DNA from 4 places in the Methylotenera sp. E1MeOHC1 genome. Region 2 is predicted to be linked to each of the others. Evidence: predicted binding sites of a transcription regulator. Region 2 holds the regulator's gene; each other region holds the start of a gene.
What was found. Region 2 encodes sigma-54, which starts transcription at its own class of promoters, with help from an activator protein. Its sites were predicted from a motif close to TGGCACNNTTCCTGCT; they were not measured.
Positions count from the first base shown of each region.

Region 1 (3,921 bases), 330 kb from region 2:
CATGCACATTTTTACTGCGTGATGGTGCTGGTGCGCCACGAGCATGACCCCGAGCCTATCATTGCAGAAGGGCAATGGATAGGCGAGATACTCAATGAGTTGCGCGGTACGGATGGCTTTGGCTATGACCCGTTGTTTTTGGATGCAAAAACCGATAAAACGGTAGCAGAACTACCCTTAGATATTAAAAGCCGCATTAGTCACCGTGGCCATGCCATGGTCAAACTACTGCAAAAGCTAGAAAGGCTCAGCCATGACTAAGCCAGAGCAAGCATGGCCTAAATGGTTACGTGATGATGGCAGCGTAGTCTCATGCACCGAAAAAGTTAAAGTAATGACAGAAAACTTTGATGAACTGAAACAGATTGCACAAGATGCGCTGGAAGACGGTTTATTGATGGAAGTATCCGAGCAGCAAATGCGCGAAGCATTACACCAACTGGTAGATGCGCTGATTAATCCCTACCAAAGGTAATTGACCATTAAAAAGATTATTGAAATCAAAGCTGCGGCCGAGTTTGTGCCGCAGTCGATTAACACCGTGGCGCCGCTGGCAGGCGCAGCTACGCTGTCGGGCCTGAGCAATCCGCCTCCCCTCAGTTTATACATTCATATCCCATGGTGTGTGCAAAAGTGTCCGTATTGTGACTTTAACTCACACGAAAGTCGCCATAAAAACGGCGAACTGCCAGAGGCGGCCTATGTTGAAGCACTCATCAAAGACTTAGAGCTTGCCACCCCCAAAGTGTGGGGCAGAAAAATTAAAAGCATCTTCTTTGGTGGCGGCACACCCAGCCTATTTTCACCCGAGGCGATTGACACCATTTTAAGCCAGGTTCGCGCACTTACACCCTTGGAATACGATGCTGAAATCACGCTAGAAGCCAACCCAGGCACCGTGGACATTGCCAACTTTGCCGGTTATAAACAAGCGGGTGTGAACCGGCTCTCACTCGGCATACAAAGCTTTAATGCTGGCTATTTAAAAGCGTTAGGCCGCATTCATGACGACAAGCAGGCGATTAACGCTGCAGAGTTAGCGCTATCCACGTTTGACCGCGTGAATCTGGACGTGATGTACGGCTTGCCCAACCAATCATTAGCGGATGCATTAGCAGATGCAAAACAGGCCGTTGCCCTGAACCCAGACCATCTCTCGTTTTATCATTTAACACTAGAGCCCAACACGCCTTTTTACCATACGCCACCGAGCCTGCCTGATGATGACACCAGTGCGGAAATGCAGGTGGAAATTGAAAACTTACTAGCGCAACACGGCTATGAGCATTATGAAACCTCTGCCTTTGCCAAAAAAGACAGCCAGGCGCGGCATAATCTGAATTACTGGCAGTTTGGTGACTACCTAGGCATAGGCGCAGGCGCTCACAGCAAATTAAGCTATCACGATAAAATCACCCGAGAAACCCGCCCTAAACACCCCAAAGCCTATATGGAGCAAGCCATGCAGGGCAATGCGGTGGAGCGTGAATCCATCGTTAGCCAGGATGCGCTAGGCTTTGAGTTCATGATGAATGCACTCAGGCTGATTGACGGCGTACCGCTAAGCTTATTCCAGCAGCACACTGGGCTTAGTCTCATTAGCTTGGAGCCAGCCATCAGAGAAGCGCAGCAAAAGAAGCTACTCATTATTGAAAATGGCTATATCAAACCAACACTGCTCGGCCAACGCTATCTTAACGAGTTGCTCCAATTCTTTTTAAACTAGCCGCCATCCTAGATCAGCGCAGCTACCAGAGTACGGCTGCCTGATATTAAAAGCATGTAGTAGCAGTGCATTTACACATATACTGCACCAGCGCTGCCATCAACCGGTCAATCCAACAGCTAAACATGCATATTTAGCGACCACTATTTTCCGACCAACCCCATCCCTACATCACCCCACCTGTGGCACATATATTGCTTTTGTGTAACGACACAATAATAACGCCTCTATATTGAACAGGTCTTTTATGCAAAGAAACACTCGTTTACTGCTACCCGGCCTCACCCTAGCATTACTCATGCCATCTGCGGCTTTTGCTGGCGCTGTGGGCGGTGCGGTTGCCCACCCAACCGAGTCCACCATTGCCATCAATAGTGTATGGGTAGTACTGGCAGGCGCATTAGTATTTTTAATGCAAGCAGGGTTCGCCATGCTCGAAACTGGCATGTCACGCTCTAAAAATGCCGTGAACATTATGATGAAGAATTACATGGACTTATGCGTAGGCTCTGTACTGTTCTGGCTGCTTGGCTACGGTTTTATGTTTGGCCTCAATCCAACCGGGTGGCTAGGTACCGACCACTTCGCGCCTAGTTATGGTGGCGATTGGGAGTTTACCCTGCTGTTCTTTCACATTATGTTTGCCTCCACAGCCGCCACCATTGTGAGTGGCGCTATGGCAGAGCGCACTAACTACTTATCCTATTTATTTGGCGCTATCGGCATTACAGCCATTATTTACCCAGTACTAGGCAGCTGGATCTGGAATAGCAACGGCTGGCTAAAACAAATGGGCTTTATTGATTTTGCCGGCTCTACCGTCGTGCACTCGCTTGGCGGCTGGTGTGCGCTGGCAGGTGTCATCTTGCTGGGGCCGCGCTTAGGGCGCTTTAGCGCAACCGGCACGATTCATAGCATTCCTGGCCACAATGTCGGCATGCTGGGTCTGGGTGGTTTTATCTTATGGTTTGGCTGGTTTGGTTTTAATGCTGGCAGCACCTTGGAAGCAAGCACCAATATTGGGCTGATTGTACTCAATACGCAACTATCTGGGGCGACGGGGGCCATTAGCGCATTATTCATTAGCGTTATTTTACGTAAACCTATTTTAATTAGCAGCACGGTGAATGGCAGTATTGCAGGCTTGGTGGCCATTACCGCCGGCTGTGCCACCATGGATGTGCCTTACGCAGTATTGACAGGCTTTATCGGCGGCATTATCTCTGTGCTAGGCGTGCAGCTACTGGAAAAAGTACGGATCGATGATGTAGTAGGCGCGATTTCGGTTCATGGCTTTGCCGGCGTGTGGGGCACATTAGCCGCAGGCATATTCTTAAAAGGCAATATGTTTAATGGCGATCAAATCATTGTGCAGCTGATCGGCATTAGCGCAACCTTTATTTGGGTGTTCTTCGCGGCACTGATTATGTACGGCTTAATCAAAATCACATTTGGTTTGCGTGTGAGCACCATGCATGAACAGCGCGGCTTAGACATTACCGAACACGGCGAGATTGCATACCCGGAATTCACGCACAACGCAGCTTACAAGACCGAGCACTTACCTCACTTACAGAAGCTATAAGCAGAAATTACAAGAACCATCATGGACTTAGTATTAAGACGTCGTGCCATTTATACCGGCCTCAAACCATTTCTAAACGCTGCTGAGTTGGCGCCAGCATTAAGCATGTGGGAAAGCGAGTTTTCGTCCAAACCTACCTATGCCCTGGCAAGTTTTGTGACACGCTGCTGCACCACAGATGACTTAAGAAGAATACGTACGCAAATTTTAAGTGCGCTCATTGCCGCGCTGGAGTCACCCGAGTCACTGCTATTAAGCGACCCCGGCTCGCAAATTGGCAAGCTGACTATGTCGGATGAAAGTGCCTGCGAGGTGGTGCTTGATGCAAAAAATTCGATATTTATCGCACTCTCTACCCGGCTATGGACCGCCGTTGATGAAATGACCGAAAAAAGCATCATCGACTTTATATTAAGAAATCTGGCCCATCTTAAACTGAGTAACGAGCACGCCAGCACTCTCAAAGACTGGTTTATTAACCGCAACGCAATGTTTCCATGTAATTTTGAATTGGCTACCCTGCAAAAGCTCATCAACCTCAACTACATTGCACTATGCGAATATTACGGCCCAGTAAAAGCCGATAGACTGTTATCGCAAGCTACACATG
Region 1 is NZ_CP196025.1:1,870,716-1,874,636, forward strand. It holds gene rdgB (RdgB/HAM1 family non-canonical purine NTP pyrophosphatase) at 1-261, shown strand, start outside; gene ACSSU7_RS08820 (hypothetical protein) at 254-475, shown strand; gene hemW (radical SAM family heme chaperone HemW) at 482-1,726, shown strand; gene ACSSU7_RS08830 (ammonium transporter) at 1,974-3,311, shown strand; gene ACSSU7_RS08835 (hypothetical protein) at 3,333-3,921, shown strand, end outside.
Region 1: a site for sigma-54 is predicted at 1,910-1,925, ahead of ACSSU7_RS08830 (ammonium transporter). Genes of this name have one in related genera too.

Region 2 (3,921 bases):
ATGCTTCACTCAACGGATGCTTACGCCTCGTTTCACTAAAGCGTTTGACCAAAGTTTCAACATTAGACTCTAAAAACAACACCTGTACATCAATGTTTTGCGCTTTGAGCTGGTCGATATGCACCGGCAAGGTTTCAATCGCAGCACTACGGCTATCAATACTAATCGCAATGCGCTCATGGTTCGCATCCAAATGCTCAGCAATCGTGTCCAGCATGGTGGCAGGCAAGTTATCAATGCAGTAATAGCCGCTATCTTCCAGCGCACGTAGCGCAATACTCTTACCAGAGCCAGAAAGGCCGGTGACAATAATCAGTTGTTTCATTGGTATGGATGAATCCTAGAACGGAATTTACTTATGTTGCTTCATTGCGCGCTGTTGGCGTTGCATGAGTTGCTTCGTTGCGTTTATCCCGCGTAGTAGCAGCATATGGTTACGCACTGCCACCTCAACTAGCACCGCAATATTACGCCCAGCGGCAATCGGGATATGTACCTTGGTCACTTTTAAGCCAAGCACTTCTTCATGCTGGGTTTTAATGCTTAGTCGGTCTAACATCTGCAAAGTTTGCAAATCAGCTTTTTCTAGCTGAATAATTAAATCCAAAGGCTTGGTAGGTTTAACCGCGTTGTCACCAAACAATGCGCGTATATTTAAAATACCCAGACCGCGGACTTCTAAAAAGTCCTCTAACAGGGGCGGACAACGCCCCTCAATGCGTTCAGGCGATATTCTGAAAAAATCCACAATATCATCGGCAATCAATCGGTGCCCGCGTGAAATGAGCTCTAATGCAAGCTCACTCTTACCGATAGCGGCTTCGCCTTTAAGTAGCACGCCAAAACCCTGCACCTCCATAAACACGCCATGCACGCTGATAGTCTCAGCCATTGCCTGCGCCAAGAAGTGGCTCAAAATATCCATGAGCTCAGGACTACGTAAGGTAGAGGTAAATAATGGAACGTTGTGCAGATTGGCCGCGGCCAACAATATATCAAGTACTTTTTCACCGTTAGCAACAATCACAGCTGCCAAATCGGTAGAAAATAAATTATTAATTGCACGCTCTGCATCGGCAGTGGGCAAATTGGTAAGGTAGTCCATCTCAGCACAGCCTAACACTTGCACTCGGTTAGGATGCACAAAGTTAAGATGGCCGATGAGCGCCAAGGATGGTTTGGTAACTGTTTCGCTGGTGAGAGTATTTGACCCGCCGTTGAGTCCTGCAACCCAACTTAACTTGAGTTTACGGCGGGTTTGTTTGAATAGCTCAGCGACGTTGAATTGAGCCATATTTAAGGTAACAAAAAGAATTAAATACTAAAAAACTCAGTCAATGTTTTGATGCTTAACTGCACCATTCGCTTTGTGATGATTCGTATTTTTCTCTTTATGTTTCACCACTTGACGATCCAGCTTGTCGGTCAACATATCGATTGCACTATACATATTTTCATCTTGGCATTCTGCGTGTAAATCATTACCAGGCACATGCAGTGTAGCTTCAACCTTTTGAGCCAGCTTTTCGACACTCATGGTCACCTTGACATCGATCACATGATCAAAGTGATTGCTGATTTTAGTTAATTTACTGGTGACATAGTCACGTAAAGCGGGCGTTATTTCTAAATGATGACCTGTTAATTGTAAATTCATGACTTGCTCCTTTTGAAAATATTCCGCAAATATTAATTGCCAGAGATTCGTGATTAAGACTTACAGAACAATTTCAGTTTACAACTTTTCATTGGGTCTGTGGCAAGGAAAACAACAATTTTTTACGTAGTCTTCAACAATCAACTTATAACGATTTTCTGAGGCTTGCCGGCGCAATGCTCATAGACTCACGATACTTTGCAATCGTGCGCCGCGCGACCACAATTCCCTGCTTTGCCAGTAAGTCTGTAATCTGATTATCTGAGTACGGCTTCCTTGGATTTTCTTGATCGACCAACTGTTTAATCAACGCGCGAATTGCGGTTGCAGAACAGGTACCACCAGCCTCTGTCGCCACCGAACTGCCAAAAAAGTATTTGAGCTCAAAAATACCGCGCGGCGTCAGCATGTATTTATTGGTAGTCACCCGCGAAATAGTCGATTCATGCAAATCAAGCTCATCCGCAATCTCCCGCAACACTAATGGACGCATAGCGACTTCACCATATTCCAAAAAGTTGCGCTGCCTATCTACAATCGCTTGCGATACGCGCAAAATAGTAGAAAAGCGTTGCTGGATATTTTTAATCATCCACTTGGCTTCCTGCATCTGGCTTTGCAAGTATTGACTGGAACTATCACGGTTGCGCTTCAAGATGCCGGCATACAGCTGGTTGATTTTCAGTTTAGGAATCACACTATCATTCAAGCTTGCGATCCAGATACCCTTTACTTTTTTAACGATCACTTCATGCTGTATGTAGTGTTCTGAGCCTATATGGCTAAAAGCACTGCCAGGACGTGGGTTTAAACTAGTAATCAACTGCTGCACCTGCTTTAAGGTTGCCTCGTCACAACCTAGCTCTTTACGCAGCTTCACAAAGTCACGCGAGGCCAATACAGGCAGGTAGTGCTTTGCAACCAAGCTGGCTAACGCCAAATGCGGTGTAAATTTAGGTAGCACTTCAAGTTGCAGCAGCAAACTTTCACTTAGGCTACGTGCACCGACCCCTGCAGGATCCAAATGCTGAACATGGCGCAATGCAGTTTGCAGTTCCATCGCATCAATTTCCAGCTCTTCAGGCATCAGCTCGGCGATTTCTTCTAATGACTGCTCCAGATATCCGTCATCATTAATACTATCGACCAACATTAGCACCAGCGACTGATCACGCTCAGACAGCGGCATCAGCTTTAACTGAGAGAGTAAGTGCTCACGCAAACTCGTCTGCAAGGTTTCTTGTGGCTTGAAGTCACTATCGTCATCCGCTGGCATAGTGTTTTCATCCCAGCGACTGCCGTTTGAAAACTCATCAAACTCATCATTAAACTCAGCCGAAAATGTGTCCGCATACTCTGCACTCGACACATCAAACTCCGCGGACTCAGCTGTATCAGCAGCACTAGACATCCCAGATTCCGAGCTGCTGAACTCACTCGTCGACTCTGCGTACTCGCTATCAAAACCGTCTAAACCTGGTTTAGCTTCAGCAGACTCAAGGCTGGCGGCAGATAAATCCGCACCATCTGCAACAGGCTCTACGGCATTGCCATACTCATCCTCTGTATCATCACCCCGCTCAAGCAAGGGATTAGTCTGCATCAGCACATCAATCTCTTGATTCAACTCCAGCGTTGAAAGCTGTAACAGGCGAATAGCCTGCTGCAACTGAGGAGTCAGTGATAGATTCTGTGAAAACTTTAGTTGTAACCCTTGCTTCATAGGCGGAAATCTTTACCTAAATACACTTCGCGCACACTTTCGTCTGCAACAATTTCACTGGGCACGCCCGAAGCAAATACATGCCCCTGATTCACGATATAGGCTCGATCACATATGCCTAAGGTTTCACGTACGTTATGGTCAGTAATCAGCACGCCGATATTGCGCGCACTTAGAAAGCGGATGATTTGCTGAATATCAATCACTGCAATCGGGTCAATCCCGGCAAATGGCTCATCTAACAGAATAAAACTAGGGTCTGAAGCCAAGCAACGCGCAATCTCCACACGGCGACGCTCACCGCCAGACAAACTCACCGCAGCACTGTCGCGGATATGTGTAATGTGCAGTTCTTCAAGCAGCGACTCCAAGCGCTCAGACATTTCCTCTTCCGAGATGTCCTGCAATTGCAAGATGGCTAAAATATTTTCAGATACCGTCAATTTACGAAAGATTGAAGCCTCCTGCGGCAAATAAGACAAGCCCATTCTGGCACGCATATGAATCGGCATATGGCTTAGCTCTGCACCGTCCAAGGCAA
Region 2 is NZ_CP196025.1:2,201,723-2,205,643, reverse strand. It holds gene rapZ (RNase adapter RapZ) at 1-325, opposite strand, end outside; gene hprK (HPr(Ser) kinase/phosphatase) at 353-1,294, opposite strand; gene hpf (ribosome hibernation-promoting factor, HPF/YfiA family) at 1,331-1,657, opposite strand; gene ACSSU7_RS10330 (RNA polymerase factor sigma-54) at 1,803-3,380, opposite strand; gene lptB (LPS export ABC transporter ATP-binding protein) at 3,377-3,921, opposite strand, start outside.

Region 3 (3,921 bases), 130 kb from region 2:
TTACAGTTAAGCGTATCAAAAATAGTTTCTACCATTAAGATGTCTGCACCGCCTTCAACCAGCGCACGCGTTTGCTCTAAGTAAGCATTTACTAACTGATCAAAGCTCACATTACGTGCCGCAGGGTCGTTCACGTCTGGCGAGATAGAGGCCGTTTTAGGAGTAGGCCCCAACGCGCCAGCCACAAAACGCGGTTTGTCTGGCGTGCTGTATTTGGCACAAGCAGCCTTTGCTAGCTTAGCCGACTCTACGTTCATTTCATACACCAGATGCGCCATATGGTAGTCATCTTGCGCAACAGCGGTGGCACCAAACGTATTGGTTTCTATGATATCAGCGCCAGCAGCCAGGTACTTCTCGTGAATCTCTTGAATAATGTCAGGCTGAGTTAAGGTCAATAGTTCGTTATTGCCTTTTACAAACAGCTCACGCTCGCCCGCTGGTGCTTTGAAATCAACAAAGCGCTCGCCACGATAGTCCGCTTCTGTCAGCTTATATTGCTGAATCATGGTCCCCATCGCACCATCTAAAATCAGGATGCGCTGCGCCAGCAAAGTGCGTAATTGGGTTTCTATCGGGGAAATCGTTAATTGAGCCATGAAAATCAGTCGTTAAAATTTTCTCAATTTTATCATGCAAGTATCAGGTTGCTGTAGCTAGTTCTATACTTCGCCACGCCTATATTGCACAGCCTCGGCAAGGTGCACAGGTTTAATATCAACCTCCCCTGCTAAATCGGCAATACTGCGCGCTACTTTTAAAATGCGGTGATAAGCGCGTGCTGACAAATTAAGGCGTGATATCGCAGTTTTTAACAAAGCTAAACCTGCCGCATCAAGCGAACAGTGCGTATCTATTTCTCCACTGCCAAGCGCAAAGTTTGCTTTACCTTGACGCGCTAACTGCAAGTCACGTGCCTTTTCAACACGGGTACGAATAACATCACTAGCTTCTGCATCAGCAGCCTTGGTCAGTTCATCCTCTTTTAAGGCTGCTACTTCTATATGTAAATCTATACGGTCTAATAGTGGACCTGAAATTTTGCCTTTATATCGAGAAATTTGATCTGGCGTGCAGCGACACTTATTATTGAAATGCCCCAAGTACCCACAAGGACAAGGATTCATGGCAGCAATTAACTGAAATTGTGCTGGGAAATCAGCCTGACGCGCCGCGCGCGAAATAGTAATATGACCACTTTCCAAAGGCTCTCGCAACACCTCCAGCACTTTACGATCAAACTCAGGAAGTTCGTCCAGAAACAGAACACCACGATGCGCCAATGAAATTTCACCTGGGCGCGGAACACCGCCGCCACCCACCAACGCGACACCTGAAGCCGTATGATGGGGAGACCTAAATGGGCGCCGCTTCCAGTGCTCTACTTTATATTGACCATTGAGCGACTGTAGCGCAGCGGATTCGAGCGCCTCGTCTTCTGCCATGCTAGGCAATATGCCTACAAACCGGCTTGCCAGCATACTTTTACCGGTGCCGGGCGGCCCGCTCATAATCACACTATGGCCGCCAGCCGCGGCAATCTCCAACGCGCGCTTGGGGCCAGACTGGCCTTTTACCTCACTAAAGTCAGGATAAATAATGGGTTGCGCTTGGCGCTGCGCATCTAGTTGCACCAATAGTGTGCGTCCGCTTAAATGTGCGCACACTTCTAGCAAATTTTTTGCAGGGTAAATGACCGCACCGTTCACCAATGCCGCCTCGACCGCACTTTCGGTAGGCAAAATAAAGGCGCGCCCACTTTGATATGACTTATAAGTCATGGCTAATGCACCGCGCACTGGGCGCAACTCACCGGTTAACGCTAGCTCACCCGCAAACTCGTATTGAGATAAAGCCGCTGCAGGAATCTGGCCGCTAGCTGCAAGAATCCCTAACGCGATAGGTAAATCATAACGCCCACTCTCTTTGGGCAAGTCGGCAGGCGCCAAATTCACCGTGATGCGCCGCGCTGGGAACTCAAACTGTGCCGTCTGCAAGGCCGCACGCACACGGTCTTTACTCTCCTTCACCTCGGCTTCAGGCAGGCCCACTATTGTAAAGCTAGGCAAGCCATTGGCAAGATGCACTTCCACCACTACCTGCGGCGCATCCATGCCGGTAAGCGCACGACTATACAATACGGCTAAGCTCATATGACTTACTTTCCTTCCAACTCAGCCAGCCTAGCCTCTAGTGCCTCTAGCTTTTCGCGCGTATGACGTAGCACCTCCGCCTGCACCTCAAACTCTTCTCGCGTCACAAGCTCCATTTTGGTGAATGCGCCCTTTAATAGTGCATTTATATTTTTTTCAACATCTGCCAAAGGTGACGTTGCCATTACCTCTTTGATTTTATTAGATATTTCGTTAATTTTATGTGTGTCTAACATATTAAATTCCTTAGTAATAAAGTCTAGTTTAGCAGATTATTTACCAGCATTATATAAACGCAGCAATCATACAATTCAATATCACATTGATTTTAAACACTTTTATTATTGGCACGGCAATTGCTTAATCAAAATCGTAGAATTTTTAGATAACCTTTTTTAACTTGGAGTTAATAGCATGCGTAAATCAATACTAACACTAGCTGTTTTAAGTACTCTCGCTTTACCTTCGTTTGCTTCTGCAACAGAAGAGCCTGCTGCAGACACAGCAGTTAAAGCACCAGAATCTGCTTGGTCATTAACATCAAACGTTGGCTTTGTTTCAGATTACTATGCACGCGGTGTTTCACAATCATGGCATAAACCAGCTGTTCAAGGCGGTATAGACGTTGCTCACTCAAGCGGTTTTTATGCTGGTGCATGGGGCTCAAGCGTTACACCAAACACATTCCCAGATGCTACTGTAGAACTAGACGCTTACGCTGGCTACAACGGCTCTATCCCAGCAGTAGATGGCTTAGGCTACTCTGTAGGTGCAATTGGTTACTTTTATCCAGGTGGTAGCTGGAGCAAATACACATACAACACAGCACCTGGTGTTAAACAAACACCACAAGGTGGTCGCTGGGATACATATGAAGCTAACTTTGGCTTGTCATACAAATGGCTAAGTGCAAAAGCTTCTGTGACATTAGGTGACTGGTATGGCGCTGAGAAGAAAACTGGTTGGGATGGTGGCACTAGCGGCACAACCTACCTTGAATTAAATGCAGCATACCCATTACCATGGTACGAATTAACTTTAGTTGCTCACGTTGGCCACTTAAACGTTGCCGGTAAACTGAATAAAGATTACATCTCAAGTTCAGGTCAACAACCTTCAGCAACAAATGAAAGTGGCAATCCTGATTACACAGATTACAAACTTGGCTTAAGCAAAGCATTCAAGATTGCTAATTCTGAAGGCTGGAATGCAGGCGTTTACTATGTTGGCAACACCAATGGCAGTTACTGGGGCAATAAAGGCTACGGTGGCTCAAGCTTTAATGGCAGCAAACAAGCTAAAGATTTAAGCGCTGATCGTGTAGTTGTGACTATCGGTCGCACGTTCTAAATTTTTCAGTAGAATAACGGGCGTAGCGCCCGTTATTGTTCTTAACAACTAAAGGAGACATACATGAAATTTGTATCCGCAATTATCAAGCCGTTTAAGCTTGACGAAGTGCGCGAGGCACTTTCAATTATCGGTGTACAGGGCATCACTGTAACCGAAGTGAAGGGTTTTGGACGCCAAAAAGGCCACACTGAGCTGTATCGTGGTGCTGAGTACGTAGTAGACTTTTTACCAAAAGTTAAACTAGAAGTAGCGATTAAAGATGAATTACTAGACCAAGTAGTAGATGCGATTGAGAAATCTGCAGCTACAGGTAAAATTGGCGACGGTAAGATTTTTATCTTTAATCTAGAAGAAGTCTACCGCATTCGTACCGGTGAAACCGGTGTAGAAGCTCTATAAGGGGATCAATGATGAA
Region 3 is NZ_CP196025.1:2,068,982-2,072,902, reverse strand. It holds gene metH (methionine synthase) at 1-599, opposite strand, end outside; gene ACSSU7_RS09715 (YifB family Mg chelatase-like AAA ATPase) at 663-2,153, opposite strand; gene ACSSU7_RS09710 (accessory factor UbiK family protein) at 2,159-2,389, opposite strand; gene ACSSU7_RS09705 (TorF family putative porin) at 2,568-3,503, shown strand; gene ACSSU7_RS09700 (P-II family nitrogen regulator) at 3,567-3,905, shown strand; gene ACSSU7_RS09695 (ammonium transporter) at 3,917-3,921, shown strand, end outside.
Region 3: a site for sigma-54 is predicted at 2,499-2,514, ahead of ACSSU7_RS09705 (TorF family putative porin). Genes of this name have one in related genera too.

Region 4 (3,921 bases), 790 kb from region 2:
AGAGTTGGAAAAATTAAATGCAGTGCATCTGACAAGTGCGCTTAAAGTGTACATTACGCACTTAAAACCAGGTGAGGATGTGCATATTATGCGTGAAATTGCTGAGGGTAATCCTAGGCTACCCATTACAGCACTAAATCGACATCAGGTTTTTGAGCTGTAATTTGCTTAAATAACACTGGTATCGCCATAAGATTTAGCATCAACTATACCTATCGGTAGGCAATATATGTCACACAACCCTAATTACTTAGATACTTACGCTCAAATGACTACAGCTGTACTTGCATTATTAAACACTTTTGAACCTCTTGCCAAGCTCTCCGCTGGCCGTAAGCGTGAGCTTGCAGGCTTATGCTTTGTGGAGAAGGTAAGTCAAGGGATTGATCCGTTGCGCATGAATATCTCCAATGCAAAACAGGCAGTTTATCTAATTAAAGGTGAATTGGAGCTAAGGTTTCTCAATGATGAGAAGGTGATATTGCGAGGGGATGATACTGCAGCCAGGCATCCCATTGCTTGTGATCAGAACTTGGTTGATAGCATTGCGCGTACTGATATAGAGATTTTGCGTATAGATAATGACCTGTTAGATATCATGATGACATGGGATCAGCTATCTACCGGAGATGATGTGCTAAAAAGTGTGCACAACACCGATGATGGGAAATCTAGCAGAACGCCTGTTGAATGGATGCGTGATACAAGTGTGTTTAGTGTGTCTAAATTACAGTCAGGTGTTTTTAGTAAAGTGCCTGTGGCTAATATTGAAGCAATGTTTCAACGTATGGAGCGTATCAGTACGGTTGCTGGGCAAGTAATTATTCAGCAAGGCGCAGTGGGAGATTACTATTATCTAGTTGAGCGTGGCTCTTTGCTGGTCAGTCGCGCTGATGGCGTTAATGCAGCGCCTGTGGCGGTTGCTGTGTTAAATGAGGGGGATGCGTTTGGGGAAGAGGCGCTAGTTTCAGACAATAAGCGCAATGCTACAGTAACAATGAAAACAGATGGGCAGTTGTTACGACTTAATAAACGTGATTTTGTTGAGTTGCTTAAAGATCCTATGCTCACGCAGATTGGTAGAGAGGCTGCTGAAGCTAAAGTTGCTGACGGCGCAATTTGGGTGGATGCACGATTACCTTCTGAATATCAGTATGACCACATTGATGGTGCGATTAACTTGCCTTTAAATGAGACTCGGCAAAAAATTTCAGACTTAGATCGCAAACTTACTTATGTAGTGTATTGCCAAACGGGGCGTCGTAGTTCGGCGGCGGCATTTATATTGGCGCAACAAGGGTTTGATGTAGTGGTGTTAAACGGAGGTGCTAGGGGGGCTGGTATTTAGTGCAGCTTAAGTATTGAGCATTGCCTAGTTATATTGATGTATATACTAAAAAGCCCATCAAATATTGATGGGCTTTTGTTTGATTAAATTAGTTTATAACTAATTGATCATTTATTAAGGCATTGTGCAGCTACCTGAGTCATATGAGCAGGTAATTGTTTTCGTGCCAGGTGCTGCGGCAGTCATATCGTAGGTACCTGTTAACGCTGCGGCTGCTGTATCAGTTGCTGGTGCTGTAGGGAAAGCTGTTGAGCATGCTTTATTGGTAAGCGTAGGGTACACTGATACGTCACCACTTTGTTTTGATGTGGTAATCGCACGTGCGCCACCTGATGCTTCATCTAAACATGCGTTATTAGCAGCTTTAATTGTATAGTTTTTGTATTGCGGCAATGCTACAGCCGCCAAAATACCGATAATTGCAACTACAATCATCAACTCAATCAAGGTAAAACCTTTTTGTACTTGTTTCATTTTAGTTTCCTTTAGTAAAAATATTTAAGTGTTTTCACACTGTGGTTAAAAGTACTGCTTGGGTTTTAATAAGCAACTGCTGTGCCAGTTGTTTGAGCTTGTTGTATATATTTGTTGAATTTAAAATATTATTAAGTTGAGGTGTGAGGTTTCTAACATATTTTTCAGAGCGGCTATCTTATAACATTTTGTATTTAAACAGATTTAATGGTGTTTCTGTATTTTATTTAAGAATGCTTAATGCGCACATTGCTGCTTTTAGCTTAAAAAATATCTTGATTGCGGTGCTTAATAGGCAATAAAAAAGCGGAATTTATATTCCGCTTTTTTATTGAACTGACAATTTTTTGTATTTTATACCGCTCAAACTGTCAAAAAAGGTCACGTAGCCATTGCATCAGTGACCATTTTGTCGATGCTCCATTTTGAGAGCCGTCGCGGTCACTTACTTTGACGATTCAGCTGCCTTTTTTAGACCAGCTAAACCGGCATCGTAAATGCCGTTGATTGCATTTAATGCAGTTTCATCATCTTGGCCAGCTGGGATAGGTGGATTTAGTTTGTATAAACGGTAGAAACGACCAACCCATTGCACTGTAGACTCGCCTGGGTTCGCGCCCTTTTTAACTACGATGTATGCATTGTAGTCAGTTAAAGGTAAACCGCTTGATACGATTTCATAACGGATTTTCATGTCAGCTTCATCTGCGCTGCGTAGTTTCTCAAGAATCGTGCCACCGTCTTTAAGGGTTAGCGTTCTAAATGTATCTTCGCCTTTTTTCTCTAACTTAGTATTGGTCACTGCTGGGTGCCATTTTTGCATGTTGCCAAAGTCTTTTACTAATGCCCAAACTTTAGCTGGCTCAGCTTTAATAGTTACAGACTTATCAACCTTAAGTGGTGATGGGCCATGTGCAGATGCTGATATAGAAACTAAGCTTGTAGTTAAGCCAAGTGCGATTAACGCTAGGATTTTTTTCATTCACTTTTCTCCAAAGATCTCAATAATGAGAGGAACTGTTCAAAAACAACAATACATTATAAATTAGAATCTGAATTTATGAGAACCCGAATCTGCAATTGTAAAGTGGTTTGTGCTGTATTCAACGCGGTGAATACAGCTTGGTTGACATGTAGGCGAGATTAGCTTGGTTTGTGCATACTTGCAAATCTTGCTAACTGAAACTATGGGCTTAAAATAAATTGACCAAATGCGCGGCTTTTTTCGCCAGTGTTGATTGTTGTTAATAGTTGGTTGGTGTTGGTATCAATCACGCTTACGTTGTTGCTGCCCCAGTTGGCAACATAGGCACGATGGTTTGTATGGTCGATACTGATGCCTTCTGGTGTGCTACCTACGTTGATGGAGGCAATTACTTTGCTATTGGCAATATCCAGTACGGTGACGCTATCGTCTTGCGTGTTTGTGACGTAGAGTGTTTTTTCATCTGCGCTAAATGCAGCGCAGTAGGGGTGATAGCCTACTTTCATGCTTTCTATGCTATTGGTCTCTGTATTAATAATACTGACGGTGTCATCTTGCACGTTGACGCTAGCGACCAGTTTGCCCGAGCTACTTAACGCGATACCAAATGGGTGTTTTCCTACTTGGACTCGACGTTTTACCGTAAGGGTCTCGGTATCAACCACTGCAATGTCATTGCTGTCTCTATTTGTGATGTAGAGGGTTTTATTGTCTGTACTTACTGCCAAGCCAGCAGGTGCTTCGCCTATGCTTAGCTCTCGCACTGTTTTGGCGGTATCTGTACTAATTGCTAATACGCGATTGTTGAACCAGTCTGCCGCGTAGAGTGTTTTCTCGTCAGGTGAGATTGCTAAGCCCACCGGTGAGCCGTTGACTTTGATAGTGTCAATCAAGGAGTTATTGGTGGTGTTAATCACTGAAATGTCTTGGCTCTCAACATTGGAAATATAAGCGCGCTTTAATTTTGTTGCTACCGCAACACCAACAGGTGCTTTGCCCACATGAATCGTACCGGTGACTTGGTTGTTGTGTGTGTTAATCACAGATACCGTATTGGCGCCTTGATTGGTAATGTAAGCATAGTGTCGGCTAGCGCTTAGGTTAGTGCTCACAT
Region 4 is NZ_CP196025.1:1,407,319-1,411,239, reverse strand. It holds gene ACSSU7_RS06415 (3',5'-cyclic-nucleotide phosphodiesterase) at 1-163, shown strand, start outside; gene ACSSU7_RS06410 (cyclic nucleotide-binding domain-containing protein) at 230-1,348, shown strand; gene ACSSU7_RS06405 (pilin) at 1,463-1,822, opposite strand; gene ACSSU7_RS06400 (SRPBCC family protein) at 2,268-2,804, opposite strand; gene ACSSU7_RS06395 (YVTN family beta-propeller repeat protein) at 3,008-3,921, opposite strand, start outside.
Region 4: a site for sigma-54 is predicted at 1,894-1,909, ahead of ACSSU7_RS06405 (pilin). Genes of this name have one in related genera too.